One region of the Thermus sp. KWY1 genome, then DNA from elsewhere that is predicted to be linked to it. Evidence: riboswitches for the same ligand, from Rfam matches in the RefSeq annotation. Region 1 holds a riboswitch; the other holds the start of a gene.

The links. Region 1 has a riboswitch for thiamine pyrophosphate ahead of AC27GT_RS00915 (thiamine ABC transporter substrate-binding protein). Riboswitches for the same ligand answer to the same signal wherever they lie in the genome.
Region 2: it holds a riboswitch for thiamine pyrophosphate, as region 1 does, so the genes downstream of both, thiE (thiamine phosphate synthase) here and AC27GT_RS00915 (thiamine ABC transporter substrate-binding protein) in region 1, are expected to answer to the same signal.

What each region holds. Positions count from the first base shown of each region.
Region 1 is NZ_BAAJPG010000002.1:59,193-66,628, forward strand. It holds gene rpoC (DNA-directed RNA polymerase subunit beta') at 1-805, shown strand, start outside; gene AC27GT_RS00900 (fuculose-1-phosphate aldolase) at 810-1,388, shown strand; gene AC27GT_RS00905 (hypothetical protein) at 1,385-1,624, shown strand; gene AC27GT_RS00910 (alpha/beta fold hydrolase) at 1,594-2,442, shown strand; TPP riboswitch at 2,481-2,575, shown strand; gene AC27GT_RS00915 (thiamine ABC transporter substrate-binding protein) at 2,597-3,631, shown strand; gene AC27GT_RS00920 (ABC transporter permease) at 3,686-5,167, shown strand; gene AC27GT_RS00925 (DNA-formamidopyrimidine glycosylase) at 5,164-5,961, opposite strand; gene AC27GT_RS00930 (acyl-CoA thioesterase) at 5,967-6,326, opposite strand; gene AC27GT_RS00935 (4a-hydroxytetrahydrobiopterin dehydratase) at 6,339-6,578, opposite strand; tRNA gene AC27GT_RS00940 (tRNA-Met) at 6,630-6,706, opposite strand; gene AC27GT_RS00945 (FAD-binding oxidoreductase) at 6,716-7,436, opposite strand, start outside.
Region 2 is NZ_BAAJPG010000011.1:22,932-30,367, reverse strand. It holds gene thiD (bifunctional hydroxymethylpyrimidine kinase/phosphomethylpyrimidine kinase) at 1-83, opposite strand, end outside; gene thiC (phosphomethylpyrimidine synthase ThiC) at 93-1,424, opposite strand; gene AC27GT_RS03280 (NAD(P)/FAD-dependent oxidoreductase) at 1,427-2,362, opposite strand; gene AC27GT_RS03275 (thiazole synthase) at 2,359-3,144, opposite strand; gene thiS (sulfur carrier protein ThiS) at 3,145-3,339, opposite strand; gene thiE (thiamine phosphate synthase) at 3,326-3,946, opposite strand; TPP riboswitch at 4,041-4,150, opposite strand; gene AC27GT_RS03260 (nitrite/sulfite reductase) at 4,277-6,007, shown strand; gene AC27GT_RS03255 (uroporphyrinogen-III synthase) at 6,020-6,778, shown strand; gene AC27GT_RS03250 (precorrin-2 dehydrogenase/sirohydrochlorin ferrochelatase family protein) at 6,775-7,425, shown strand; gene AC27GT_RS03245 (phosphoadenylyl-sulfate reductase) at 7,413-7,436, shown strand, end outside.

The sequences.
Region 1 (7,436 bases):
GCCCCGGGTCATCGAGCTCTTTGAGGCCCGCAGGCCCAAGGCTAAGGCGGTGATCTCCGAGATCGACGGGGTGGTGCGCATCGAGGAAACCGAGGAGAAGCTTTCCGTCTTCGTGGAATCCGAGGGCTTCTCCAAGGAGTACAAGCTTCCCAAGGATGCCCGCTTGGTGGTGAAGGATGGGGATTACGTGGAGGCGGGCCAGCCTTTGACCCGCGGGGCCGTGGATCCCCACCAGCTTCTGGAGGCCAAGGGCCCCGAGGCGGTGGAGCGCTACCTGGTGGACGAGATCCAGAAGGTCTACCGGGCCCAGGGGGTGAAGCTCCACGACAAGCACATCGAGATCGTGGTGCGGCAGATGCTCAAGTACGTGGAGGTCACCGATCCCGGGGATAGCCGCCTGCTGGAGGGCCAGGTCCTGGAGAAGTGGGACGTGGAGGCCCTGAACGAGCGGCTCATCGCCGAGGGCAAGACCCCGGTGGCCTGGAAGCCCCTCCTCATGGGGGTCACCAAGAGCGCCCTCTCCACCAAGAGCTGGCTTTCCGCCGCCAGCTTCCAGAACACCACCCATGTGCTCACCGAGGCGGCCATCGCCGGCAAGAAGGACGAGCTCATCGGTCTCAAGGAAAACGTCATCTTGGGCCGCCTGATCCCTGCGGGGACCGGAAACGACTTCGTGCGCTTTACCCAGGTGGTGGACAAGAAGACCCTCAAGGCCATCGAGGAAGCCAGGAAGGAGGCGGTGGAGGCCAAGGAGCCGGCGGTGCGCCGTCCGGTTCGCCGGGAACAGCCGGGCAAGCAGGCTTAATGCCATGCTGGCTAAGCTTTATTCGGCCTTTCGCCAGGTGGGGGAGGATCTTTTCCACCAGAGGCTCATCTCCGCCACCGCGGGCAACTTTTCCGTGCGCACCAAGGAGGGCTTTCTCATTACCAAAAGCGGGGTGCAGAAGGCCCGCCTGACCCCCGAGGACCTGGTGGAGGTGCCCCTCGAGGGCCCTTTCCCGGAAGGGGCCAGCGTGGAGAGCGTGATCCACCGGGAGGTGTACCGGGCGACCCCGGCCCGGGCCATCGTCCATGCCCATCCCCGGGTGGCGGTGGCTCTTTCCTTGCACCTGGACCGGATTGTTCCCCTGGACCTCGAGGGCCAGTACTACCTGAAGGAGGTTCCCGTGCTTGCCCCCAAGACCACAAGCGCCACCCTGGAGGCCGCTTTGGCCGTGGCGGAGGGCCTTAAGGAGCACCGAGCCTGCCTGTTAAGGGGCCACGGGGCCTTTGCCATAGGGCTTAAGGAGAAGCCGGAGGAAGCCCTTCTGGAGGCCTATAGCCTCCTCACCGCCTTGGAGGAAAGCGCGGAGATCCTCTTCTACTACCGCCTTTGGGGGAAGGGATGAGGGTACTCTTTGTGGAGGGCAAGGAAAAGGAGGCCCTTTTGGGCTTGGCCCGGGAGCTTCCCCATCCCTACTGGCTTCTTGCGGGGGAAGGGATTTGGCTTTTGGAGGTGTTTGGCGCCGGGGAGGAAGCCATGGCCAAGGCCAGGGCCCTGCCCGGGGTTAAGGTTTGGGCCTTTGCCCTGGAGGATGGGGTAGTCTATAGGGGATGCGGGAAGAAATCGGCTACATCCCCGTAGGGGAGGCGGAGCTTTACGTGGAGGACGTGGGGGACGAGCATGCCCCGGCCCTCCTGGTCCTCCACGGGGGGCCTGGGGGGAACGCCTACGCCCTCAGGGAAGGGCTTCAGGACTACCTGGAAGGGTTCAGGGTCATCTACTTCGACCAGCGGGGCTCCGGCCGGAGCCTGGAGCTTCCCCAGGACCCCAGGCTTTTCACCATAGATGCCCTGGTGGAGGATACCGTGGCCCTGGCCGAGGCCCTGGGGCTGGAGCAGTTTCATCTTCTGGCCCACGGCTTCGGAGCCCTGGTGGCCCTGGAGCTCCTCCGCCGCTACCCGGAGGTCCTGGGGGCGGTGCTCCTTTCCCCCTGGGTGAGCTTCCCCTGGCTTTCCGCAAGGCTTGTGGAGGCGGCGGGGCTTGAACCTTTGGCCGACCCCGAGGCGAACCTGAGGGCGGCCTTGGAGAAGGCGGAGCCCAAGCTCCTCTTCGACCGCCTCATGTTCCCCACCCCCCATGGCCGACTGGAGTACGAGTGGGTGGCGGAGGGCTCGGGCATCCTGGGGCCGGATACCCCGGCCTTGGCCTTTTGGAAAAACGGCCTCTGGCGGCTGGACTACACTCCCTACCTCTCCCCAAGCCGCAAGCCAGTGGCCCTGGTGGTGGGGGAGAAGGACGGCACCAGCTACCCCTATGCCGAGGAGGTGGCGGAACGCCTCAAAGCCCCCATCCGGGTGATACCCGGGGCCGGGCACTACCCCTGGATCGACCAGCCGGAGGCTTTTGGCGAGACCTTCCGGGAGGTCCTCGAGGGCCTGCTGGCTCCCTGGAGGGTGTGAGGGATGCCCTTCCAGGGCCAGGAAGGGTGGTAAACTCAGGGCGTCACCGGGGGTGCCCTCTTATGGGGCTGAGAGATACCCTTGGAACCTGATCCGGGTAATGCCGGCGTAGGGAAGGTGACCAAGGCCCCTCCCGGTGACAAGGAGGGGTTTTATGTTGAGGATCCTTGCCCTGCTGGTCCTTCTGGCCTTCGGCTTCGCCCAGGAGATCACCGTCCTCACCCACAGCAGCTTTTCCCTGGATAAGGGGCTCATCGCCCGGTTTGAGCGGGAAACCGGCCTGAAGCTTCGCTTCCTTAAAGGGGGGGATGCCGGGGAGACCCTAAACCGGGCCATCCTCACCAAGGGAGCCCCCATCGCCGACGTGATTTACGGCTTTGACAACACCTTCCTCTCCCGGGCCCTCGAGGCGGATATCCTCTTGCCCTACCGTAGCCCCGAGATCCAAAACCTGAAGGCCACCTTGCTTCTGGACCCTACCTTCCGCGCCCTTCCCGTGGACTACGGTTGGGTGAGCCTGAACTACGACCGGGCTTACTTCAAGGACCGTCCCTTGCCCAAGTCCCCCGCCGACCTTGCCCGGCCCGAGTATGGCAGGCTTCTGGTGGTGCAAAACCCCGCCACCAGCTCCCCGGGCCTGGCCTTTCTCATGGCCACGGTGGCCCGCTTCGGCGAGGATGGCTACCTGGACTTCTGGGCCAAGCTCAGGGATGGAGGGGTGCGGGTGGCCAAGGGCTGGAGCGAGGCCTACTACACCCACTTCACCCTTTACAAGGGGGATAGGCCCCTGGTGGTCTCCTACACCACCAGCCCCGCCGCCGAGGTCTACTATTCCGAGGGGAAGTACCAAGAGCCGCCCACGGGGAACCTCTTCCCCGAGCTGGCCTTCTTCCAGGTGGAGTTCGTGGGGATCCTGAAGGGGACCAAGAACCTGGAGGGGGCCAGGAAGGTGGTGGACTGGCTCCTTTCCAAGCCAGTCCAGGAGAACCTTCCCACGGAGATGTGGATGTACCCGGCCCGCCGGGATGCCAGGCTCCCCGAGGTCTTCCGCTTCGCGCCTGAGCCCCTTGGGAGCGTGCGTATGGACCCCAGGGCCATGGCCCAAAACCGGGAGCGCTGGATTGAGGAGTGGACCAAGGTGGTCCTGCAGGGGCAAAGCCCCGAGTCGGTGCGCCAGGGCAGGCGGTAGCGCCTCCCTCAGGCTGGGAAGGTGCCGGGCAGCTTGGGGGTTAGGCTTAGGAGGATGGCCTACGGAGGCTTTTTCGTCCTCCTCTTCCTGGGCTTAGCCCTCTTTTACCCCCTTTTCCGCATCCTGGCCCTGGGGGTAGGGGAGGGGTTTGCCCGGGCCCTGGCGAACCCCTACTACTGGGAGCGCTACCTCTGGAGCCTGGAGTATGGGCTTCTTTCCGCCCTCTTCACCTTGTCCCTGGCCCTGCCCCTGGCCTTCCTCTTCCGCCGTCGCTTTCCCCTTAGGGGGGTTTTCCTGGCTCTTTCCACCTTGCCCTTCGTCCTCCCCACCCCGGTGGTGGCCCTGGGGTTTTTAGCCCTCCTGGGCCCCAGGGGACTTTTGGGGGTGGACCTTTACGGCACCAAGGCCATCCTTTTTCTGGCCGCCATTTTTTACAACCTGGGCCTTGCCCTCAGGATCCTCCTGCCGGTGGCCTTGAACCTGGAGGGCCCCTTGCAGGCGGCCCGGGTCCTGGGGGCCTCGAGCCCCAGGGCTTTTCTAAGGGTAGGGCTTCCCCTCCTCCTCCCCGCCTTGGGTTCTGCGGGGCTTTTGGTGTTCATCTACGCCTTTTCCGCCTTCGGGGTTCCTCTCCTCCTGGGGGGGCCCCGGTACGCCACCCTCGAGGTGGAGGTCTACACCCTTTTGGCCTACCGCCTGGCCTTCCCCGAGGCCAGCGCCCTCATGCTTTTGGAGATCCTCACCCTGGGCCTCGCCGTGGCCCTCTACCTGCGCCTCCGGCCTTACCCCCTGTCCCCCGGAGGGCTTCTTCCCCCTCCTCCTTGGGCCTATACCCTGGGCCTAGGCGTCCTTTTTCTCCTCCTTTTTGCCCCCTTGTGGGGGCTTTTTCTGCGCCTGGACCTAGGGGCCTTGGCCGCCGCCTGGGCCTCGGAGGACTTCACTCCCCTTTCCGTGGCGTTGGGGAATAGCCTCCGCTTCACCCTCTTGGCCCTGGCCCTGGCGCTTCCTTTGGGAGTGGCTTATGCCGCAGCAGCCCGCCGGAGCCCCCTCATGGACCTCTTGGGGCTTTTCCCCCTCATGCTGAGCCCGGTGGCCGTGGGCCTCGGCTACCTTTTGGCTTACCCGAACCTCCGGGGCTCCTTGGTCCTTTTGCTTGTCGCCTATGCCCTTCTGGCCTACCCCCTCCTTGCCCGGGCCCTCCTGCCTGCCTTAAGAAGCCTTTCCCCAAGCCTCCTCGAGGCGGCCCGGGTCCTGGGGGCCACGCCCCTTCGGGCGTTTTTGCGGGTGGAGATCCCCCTGGTCTTTCCCGCCTTGCAATCCGGGCTGGCCCTGGCCTTGGCGGCCATTTTGGGGGAGTTTGGAGCCACCCTGGTGCTTTGGCGGCCCGAGTGGACCACCCTGACCCTGGCCATCTATGAGCGCCTGGGCCGACCCGGGGAGGCTCCCTTCCGGGAGGCCTTGGCCATAGCCGCCCTTCTGGCCCTTCTCTCGGGGCTTGCCTTCTATCTCCTGGACCGGGGAAGAGGGCGGCTGGGCTAGAATCCCTGGCACCGGGGGCAGAAGTGGGTGCCTCTTCCCGCCACCACTCTTTTGGCGATGGGTGTGCCGCAAACCGGGCAGGGAAGCCCTGTGCGGCCGTAGACGGCGTGGCGCATCTGGAAGCTTCCCGGTAGGCCATCGGGCTGCTGGTAGGTGCGGTCGGAAAGGGTGCTTCCTCCTAAGGCCACGGCCTCGGCCAGCACCTCCTTAAGGGCCAGGAAAAGCCTTTGGGCTTCTGCCTCCGTAAGCTCCCGCCCTCGGCGGAAAGGGGAAAGGCGGGCCCTAAAAAGGGCCTCATCGGCGTAGATGTTCCCCACCCCGGCGGCCAGACGCTGTTCCAGAAGGAGGGCCTTGAGGGGCTTCTGGCTTCCCTTTAGCCCCAGCCAGAACTCGTGGAACCGGAAATCTTCCGAAAGAGGCTCCGGGCCCAGTTGAAGGAGAAGGGGGATCTTCTGGTAATCCCCCTTCCTCACCACCCAGATGCGGCCAAAGCGCCGGGGGTCGTGGAAGAAGATCTCACGGTCCTCCAGCTGGAAGGCCACCCGGGTGTGGGGGCTCCTTTCCAGGCGAAAGCCCCCCGTCATCCCCAGGTGGACCACCATCTCCCACCCTTCCGTGAGGGCGAAGAGGAGGAACTTCCCCCGGCGCCGGATTCCCTCTACCCTTTGGCCTTCCGCCCGTTCCGTGTGGCGGTAGCGCCTGGGATCCCGGTGTTCCAGTTGGAGAAGCCTCTTGCCCACAAAGAGGGGAAGAAGCTTCCTCCTCGTGGTTTCCACCTCCGGTAGCTCGGGCATGGGGTCTAGTCCACGGGCACGGGCTGGCCCTTCTCGTTCACCGCCACGTAGGTGAGTTCCCCCTTGGTGGCCAGCACGCGGCCATCTTCCTGGCCGAAGTGCTCCTTATAGACCTCCACCTCCACGGTCAAGGAGGTGCGCCCCACCCGTACCACCTTGGCCACCACCTCCAGGAGGTCCCCGGTACGGATGGGTACCTTGAACTCCACGCTGCTCACCGCCACGGTTACCACGGGCTTTCTTGCCCTGCGGGCGGCGGCGTAGGAACCCACCTTGTCCATAAGGCCCAGCACGAAGCCGCCAAAGGCAGCCCCCAGGGGATTGGTGTGCTCGGGGAAGACGAGCTCTAAGGTGCGTGCCTCCATACCTTTCCCAGGCTACCCCAGGAGAAGGTCAGTGAGGCGGGCCATCTCCCGGTCTTTCTCGGTGATGCCACCGGCGCTATGGGTCCACCACTCCACCGTGACCCGTCCCCACTCCACGGTGAGGCGGGGGTGGTGGCCCTTGGCCTCGGCCAACTCGGCCACCCTGTTGGCGAAGACCATCGCCTCCTGGAAGTTGGCAAAGCGGAAGGTTTTGACCAGGCGCTCGGGGTTTTGCCGGGTTTCCCAGTCCATGCCTTAAGGGTAAGGGAAAACCCCGGGCACCCGTGTGCCCGGGGTTTGGTTTGGTTGCGGGGGCGGGATTTGAACCCGCGACCTTCGGGTTATGAGCCCGACGAGCTACCAGGCTGCTCCACCCCGCGTCGCCATCCTTAACTATAGCGGGAAGAAGGGGGTGTGTCAAGCACCTTGCCCGGGTTCAGGAACCCCTCGGGGTCAAGGAGGTCCTTTAGTTTTCGCATCAATTCCAGAGCAGCCCCGTGTTCTAAGGGTAGATACTTCTTCTTCCTCAGGCCTACCCCGTGCTCAGCGGTGCAGGTGCCTCCCAACTCCAAGGCTTTTCGCACCAGGGCCGCGGCGTAGGCCTCCGCCTTGGGGTAGTCCTGGGGCAGGATGGGGACCAGGGTGTGGAAGTTCCCATCCCCCACGTGGCCCAGGATGTTTCCGGTAAGGCCCATTTCCTCAAGAAGCCCTTGGGCGTAGCGCACCATCTCCGGTAGACGGGAAAGGGGGACGGCCACGTCGGTGATCACGAAGCGATGGCCGGGGAAGAGGTGCACCAGGGCCCAGTAGGCCTGGTGGCGGGCTTCCCACTGGCGCCTGCGCTCCTCTTCGGTCTTGGCGGCCTCCACCTTCAAGGCCCCTGCCTCCCGCATGATCTCCAGGGCCAGGGCGCTTTCCGCCTCCAGGGCCTCCCGGGTGGAGGAGTGGAACTCCAGAAAGAGGGCCGGGCGCTCCGGGAAGCCCGCCTGAAGGTAGCGGTTTAGGGCCCTTAGGGCCAGTTCGTCGAGTAGCTCCAGCCGGGCCACGGGAAGCCCGCTGGCCATTACCTTGTAGCTGGCCTCCGCCGCCTCCTCCACCCCGGGGAAGAAG
Region 2 (7,436 bases), on a different contig from region 1:
AAGCGGAAAAAGGTCTTGAGGTCCGCCTGCACCCCGGCCCCGCCCCCGGAGTCGGAACCGGCGATGGTAAGCGCTACCTGCATGCGCCACTCCTAGCCCACGGGGTCGTGGACGTAGGGTGCACCTTGAAGCTCCATCCGGGCCTTGCCCCGTAAGACCGCCTCCACCAGGTTCATGGGGCAGAAGGGGCCGCACATGCTGCAGGCCTTGGTCCTCGAGCCCCGCTCCTCCTTGAGGCGGCGGGCCTCCTCAGGATAAAGGCAAAGCGCGAACTGGCCTTCCCAGTCCAGGCGGTAGCGGGCCTCGGACATGCGCCGGTTCCTCTCCAAAGCCCGCGGGTTCCCCCGGGCCACATCAGCGGCGTGAGCAGCGATTTTAAAGGCGATCACCCCTTCCTTCACGTGCTCAGGAGTGGGCAGGCCCAGGTGCTCCGCCGGGGTCAGGTAGCAGAGCATATCCGCCCCCATCCAGCCGGCCAAGGCGCCTCCGATGGCCCCGGCGATGTGGTCGAAGCCAGCGGCGGTATCCACGGGAAGCATTCCCAGGATGTAGAAGGGAGCATGGCCCGTGAGCTTCTTCTGGATCTGCACGTTGGTGGCCACCTCGTTCAAAGGAATGTGGCCCGGTCCTTCCACCATAGCCTGCACCCCTGCCCGGCGGGCCCTTTCCACCAACTCCCCGATGGTGAGGAGCTCGGCGATCTGGGCCCGGTCGGTGCTGTCCGCCAGGGACCCTGGCCTGAGGCCGTCGCCCAAAGAGAGGGTCATGTCGTAGGTGCGGGCGATGTCCAGGAGGTCGTCAAAGCGGGCGTAAAGGGGGTTCTCCTCTCCCCGGTGGAGCATCCAGGCGGCGAGAAGCCCTCCACCCCGGCTCACAATCCCCGTGGTCCGGGAGGAATTCCGGTAAACCTCCAGGTTCTTCAGGGTAACCCCCACGTGCACGGTGATGTAGTCCACCCCCTGCCGCCCGTGTTCCTCTATGACCTCGAAAAGCTCGTCCGCGGACATGTCGAAGAAGCTCTTCCGCTTGGCGGCGCGGAACTCCGCCTCATAGATGGGCACGGTGCCCAAAGGAACGGTGGCCACCTCGAGGATTCTTTCCCGGATGGCCTTCAAGTCCCCCCCTGTGGAGAGATCCATGATGGTGTCCGCCCCGTACTGGATGGCCACCCTGGCCTTTTCCACCTCCTCCTCGAGGTTGACGTAGTCGTAGGAAGTACCCAGGTTGGCGTTCACCTTCACGCTGAGCCCTTCCCCGATCCCCTTGAAGTCCCGAAGGGTGCGGTGGTTGGGGTTCCTGGGAATCACGACCCGCCCCGACGCCACCCCTTCCCGCACATACTCAGGGGAAACCCCCTCCTTCTCCGCCACGTAAGCCATCTCCTCGGTCACGATGCCCTTCCTTGCCGCTTCCAGCTGGGTCATAGCTACACCCCCAAAAGCTCGAGAATCCTCTTCGCCGTCCACGGGGCCAGGAGGACGCCGTTCCTTCCATGGCCCATCGCAGCCAGCACTCCCCTTTCCACCTCACCCACGAAAAGCTCTCCCACCGGCCTGTACCCCCAAAGGGCCTCCCGGAACCTGGCCCCTGCCAGCAGGGGAAAGCGCTCGTGGGCGTAGTCGGAAAGCCACCTTAGGCCGAATAGATCCACTCCCTGAGCCCATCCCTCTCGCTGGGTGGCCCCCACGAATACCCCACCCTCCCGGGGAAGGAGGTACCCTTCCCCAGCGAAGAGGGGGGCAGGAGGAGCCGGGCCCTCGAGGACCAAGGCCTCCCCCTTCAGGGGCCGGACCCCAAGGCCAAATCGGCTACCCCAGGCGCCCACGGCCAGGAGGACGAACCGGGCCTGGGCGGTAAAGGGCTCCTCTAGCCTGCGCCCCCGCACTCCCCCTTCCTTCACCTCCTCCACCTCGGCTTGCAGGAAAGGGGTTTCCATGACCTCCAAGGCTTTCAGTAAGGCCTCGCGGAGGGCCCTGGGATGGACATACCCCCCAGGGAAGGTACGCGCTCCCCTTCCACCGCGAACCGGGTAGGACAAGGACTCCTGGGCCTCCCAGGCCTCCTTTTCCACCTCGGACAGGGCCACCACCTGGGTGCCGCTAAACCCCGCCTCCACCTTCCATCCCTTGGCGGCAAGCTCCTCGAGGAGGCCTGGATAGTACTCTAGGCCGAAAAGGGCCGCCTCCAAAACCTCCCCGGAAAGCCCCTCGGGATAAGGAGCCAGCATCCCCGCACTGGCCAGGGTAGCCGCTCCCTCCTTACCGGCATCTAGGAGGAGGACGGAAAGCCCCCGCTTCCTGAGCTCGTAGGCGGCGAGGGTTCCGATAATCCCCGCCCCCACCACCGCCACCTCTACCCTCACGGCTTAGGACCTCCCAAAGGGATGCCCTCCATGGGGCTCGAGGGGCTCGCCACCTCCCGGGGTCGCATGGGGCCGGCCAAAAAGGCTTTCCTCCCCGCCTCCACAGCCAAACGAAAGGCCTCAGCCATGGCCACGGGATCTTGGGCCTCGGCAATGGCGGTGTTCACCAGCACGGCGTCCAAACCCATCTCCATCACCTCCGCTGCATGGGAAGGGAGGCCAAGCCCTGCATCCACCACCACCGGGGGCAGTGAGGTCTTCTCCCGGGCGAAGAGCTCCAAAAGGGCCCGGGTCTTCACCCCCCAGCCGGAGCCGATGGGGGCCGCCAGGGGCATCACCGTAGCCGTGCCCTGCTCCGAAAGCTTCTTGGCCAGGACGAGGTCAGGACCGATGTAGGGCAGGACCAGGAAGCCCTCGTCCATGAGCATCCTCGCCGCCCTCAGGGTCTCCACGGGATCGGGGAGGAGATAGGTGGGGTCAGGGATCACCTCCAGCTTCACCCACCTCTCCCCGGTGAGGACCCGGCCCAGCCGGGCTATCCTCAACGCTTCCTCCGCCGTCCTGGCACCTGCTGTGTTGGGCAGGAGGCGCACGCCCTCTAAGGTCTCGAGGAGACCCACATGCCCGGGCATCCTGGCCTCCACCCGGCGGATGGCCACGGTGACCACCTCGGCCCCCGCAGCCTTTATGGCCTCTCGCATCACCCCGAAGTCCCGGAACTTGCCCGAGCCCAGGATAAGACGGCTTTTAAGCTCTATGTCCCCGACCTTCCAGGTGTCCATCTAGCCTCCTTGCATGAGGGTGACCACCTCCACCACATCCCCCTCCTTCAGGACGTGATGAGGAAGCTCCCGCCCCGGGTAGGCCTCCTCGTTGAGGAGGACCGCCACCCGGGAAAGATCCACGTCCAGCTGCTCCAGAACCTCCCTGAGCGTCTTGCCCTCGAGGGGCTTAGCCTCCCCGTTAAGCCACACCATAAAGCCGCTCCCTGAATGCCTGGGCCGCCCGCTCGGGGTTCTCAGCGTCCAGGATGGCGCGGACCACCACAACTCGGCGCGCCCCGGCCTCCAAAACCTCCCCCAGGTTCTCCAGGGTGATGCCGCCGATGGCGTACCAGGGCCTCTCCCCCAGGTTCTCCCGGGCCCAGCGCACATAGCCCAGGCCCGCGGCCTGCCTCCCCGGCTTGGTGGGGGTTTCCCACACAGGGCCTATGGAGAGGTAGTCCACGCCTTCCTCGAGGGCTCTTAGGGCCTGTTCGGGAGCGTGGGTAGAGCGGCCCACCATCCCCTGAAAGAAGCGCCGGGCCTCCGCGGGCGTCAGGTCCCCCTGGCCAAGGTGCACCCCATCCGCTCCCAGAAGGGCCGCCAGGTCCGGCCGGTCGTTGAGGAAGAAGGGCACCCCATACCGTCGGGCCAGGGCCAGCATCCTCTCCCCCAGGTCCAGGATGGGCCTCGCCTCCCAGTCCTTGGCCCGAAGCTGCAACACCTCCACCCCACCCGCCAGGGCCCGTTCCGTCCGATCCAGCACCTCCGCCATGGACCAACCGGGCCTCGGGGTCACCACCAGATAGAGCCTTCCCAGCAAGCTTTCACCTCCCCAGCGCATGTGCCCTACGGGTAAAGCCTCAAGCGGGTATCCAAGGCCCACGCGGCCTGGGGAGAGGTCGGTTTGTAAGGGGATTCTTCCGCATAGGCTTCCCTCCGCCGGCATTACCCGGATCAGGTTCTAAGGGTTGCTGGGAGAAACCCAGCTCTCAGCCCCTCCATTGGGGCACCCCTAGCCTGTCCCTTCCACTATAGCATGCGGGGCTCTCGAAAACCCGACCTGGGGAACAGGGCATATACCCTTGACTTTCATACACTCAATGGTATACTATGCCGGGCAATCCCCCGGGGAGGGGGGAAAGGAGGCGGAATGGCAGGACTCAGCGTGGAGGCCGAAGCCGAAATCCAGTATCTGGAGGCCATGATTGCCCGCCTCGAGGCGGGGGAGGAAGACCCCGAGGACTTCCGGGTCTACCGCCTGAAAAACGGCATCTACGGCATTCGGGGAAGGCCAGAGCACCACATGGTGCGCATCAAACTCCCCGTGGGCCGGGTAAGCCCAGAGGCCCTAAGGGTTCTGGCAGAGGTGGCGGAGCGGTATGCAGAAAACCGTCTGGCCCACGTAACCACCCGGCAGGCGGTACAGCTCCACCACGTGCACCGAAGGGACGTACCCCACGTCCTCCGGGCTGTAAACAGGGTAGGCCTCACTACCCGCGAGGCCTGCGGCCACTCCATCCGAGCCATCACCTGCTGCCCGTACGCCGGAGTTTCCGCTGAGGAGCCCTTTGACGTGACTCCCTACGCCGAGGCCGCCTACCGCTACTTCCTCCGTCACCCCGTGGGGCAGAACCTGCCCCGCAAATTCAAGATTGCCTTTGAGGGGTGCGCCACAGACCATGCCCGTACCCCCATTCACGACATCGGGGTGGTGGCCGCGGTGGAGGGGGGCAAAAGGGGCTTCCGCCTTTATGTGGGCGGGGGCTTGGGAGCGGCTCCCATGAGCGCGGAACTTTTGGAACCCTTTACCCCAGAAGAGGACCTCCTCCCCACCATGCTGGCCATCATCCGCCTCTTTGACCGCCACGGTAACCGCAAGGTCCTAACCCAAGCCCGGCTCAAGTTTCTGGTAAAGAAGTGGGGAATTGCCGCCTTCCGCGAGGCGGTAAGGGAGGAAAGGCGGATCGTGAAGCTCACCGCAAGCGGTGAGGACCTAAAGGCCTGGCAACCTCCCCAGGACCTCCCACCCCCAAGCCTTCCCTCCCCTCCCAGGAAGCCCTTCTCCTTCGCTCCCGGGTTTGATGCCTGGCGCCGCACCAACCTCTTTCGTCAAAAGCAAGAGGGCTACTACACCGTGGCCGTGCGCCTTCCCCTTGGGGATATCACCCCGGAAGGGCTCAGGGCGCTGGCGGATATCGCCGAAACCTACGCTGGAGAAATAAGGAGTGCCATCAGCCAGAACTTACTCCTTCGCTTCGTGCCCGAGGACGCTTTGGGTGGGCTTTACGAAGCCCTGTTGCGGGTGGGCCTGGCCCATCCTGAGGCCCACACCATCCTGGACATAACCCGCTGCCCTGGAGCTGACACCTGCAACCTGGCCATCACCCGCTCCCGGGGACTGGCGCAGGCCCTGGAAGCGCACCTCCACACCCTTCCTCTGACCCATGATCCAGCGGTGCGGTCCATTAGCATCAAGATCTCCGGTTGCCCCAACTCCTGCGGTCAACACCACATAGCTGATATCGGCCTTTACGGCTCAAGCCGTAAGGTAGGGGAAAACGAAGTTCCTCACTACACCCTCCTCCTGGGGGGGCGCACCCGGGAGGGGGAGGCCCGTTTTGGCCAAGTAGTGGCTCGGATTCCTGCCCGGCGCACTCCTGAGGCGGTGGAAAGGATCCTGAAGCGCTACCAGGAGGAACGGGAGCAGGGCGAAAGTTTCCAGGCTTATTTGGACCGGGTGGGGGCCGCCTCCTTCAAGCCCCTTCTCGAGGACCTCCAGACTATTCCTTCCTATGAGGAAGCCCCAGAGTACTACCAGGACCTGGGGGCGGAAGGGGAAACCTTCCGGGTGCAGCTAGGCCGTGGGGAGTGCGCGGTGTAAGGGAGGTTGGGGATGCGCATCGCCTATGCCGGTCTCAGAAGGAGGGAAGAGTTCAAATCCCTGGCCACAAAGCTAGGCTTAATCCCCCTCCTTCTCCCTGTTCAGGCCACGGAAAAGGTACCCGTTCCCGAATACCAGGGCCATCTCCGGCGGCTGGGAGAAGGGGTGGATCTCTTCGTGGCCACCACCGGGATAGGGGTAAGGGAGCTTTTGGAAGCCGGGCGGGTTTTGGAACTAGACCTGAAGGGGAGCCTGGAGAAAGCCCTCCGCTTGTTCCGGGGGACCAAGGCCGCCCGGGTACTCAGGGACCTAGGGCTTGCCCCTCATGGGATAGGAGACGGGACCACGCCAAGCCTCCTGCCTCTCCTACCCCAAGGGCCTGGAGTGGCCGCCCTCCAGCTTTACGGCAAGCCCCTACCCCTCCTGGAACAGGCCTTGGAGGAAAGGGGCTATGAGGTTCTCCCCCTCATGCCTTACCGCCACCTGCCGGACCCTGAGCGGATCCGCCTTCTGGAGGAGACCATTTTGGCCAAAGAGGTGGAAGCGGTAGCCTTTGTAGCCGCCATCCAGGTGGAGTTCCTGTTTGAGGGAGCCCGGAACCCCTCGGAGTTGAGGAAAACCTTCCAGCACGAGGTAAAGGCCCTGGCCGTGGGCCGGGTTACCGCGGATGCCTTAAGGGAGTGGGGGGTGCAGCCCTTCTACGTGGATGAGCAGGAGCGGCTAGGAAGCATGCTCCAGGGCTTCTTACGCCTGTACCGGGGGGTGGCATGACCTACTTTCCCCTCATGCTGAACCTGAGGGACAGGCCGGTTCTCCTAATCGCCGGCGGCCCGGAGACGGGGGCCAAGCTCCAAGCCCTCTTGGAGGCCCAGGCCCAGGTTACCGTCCTGGCCGAGGAGGACCATTGGAATCTGGCAGACTTGGCCAAGGAGGGAAGGATCCGCTGGCTTCCCCGAGGTTATCGGGAAGGGGACCTCGAGGGCTTCTTCCTGGTGGTGAGCCATCCCCGGGACAAGGGGATCCATCCCCAGGTAAAGGCAGAAGCGGAAAGGCGAAGAGTGTTTTTGGTGGCGGTGGACGACCCGGAAAACGCCACCGCCATCCTCCCCGCCGTGGTGCGAAGGGGGGAGTTGGTGGTGGCCCTTTCCACCTCTGGGGCTGCCCCTGCCTTGGCGGTGCGCCTAAAGGAGCGTTTTCTTCGGCTTTTGGGTCCAGAGTACGGGGAACTTGTAGCCTATCTGCGCCGCCTTAGGCCACGGATAGCGGAGATCCCCTGCTTCGAAGAGCGCAAGCGGCTTTGGTACCGCCTAGTGGATTTGGCCTTAGAGGAACTTGACCTGGATCCGGAGGCCGGCCTGACCAGGGCCAAGGAAAAGGTAGAGGAAGTGCTTGCGGAGGTCCAGCCATGGACAAGGTAACAAGCGCCAAG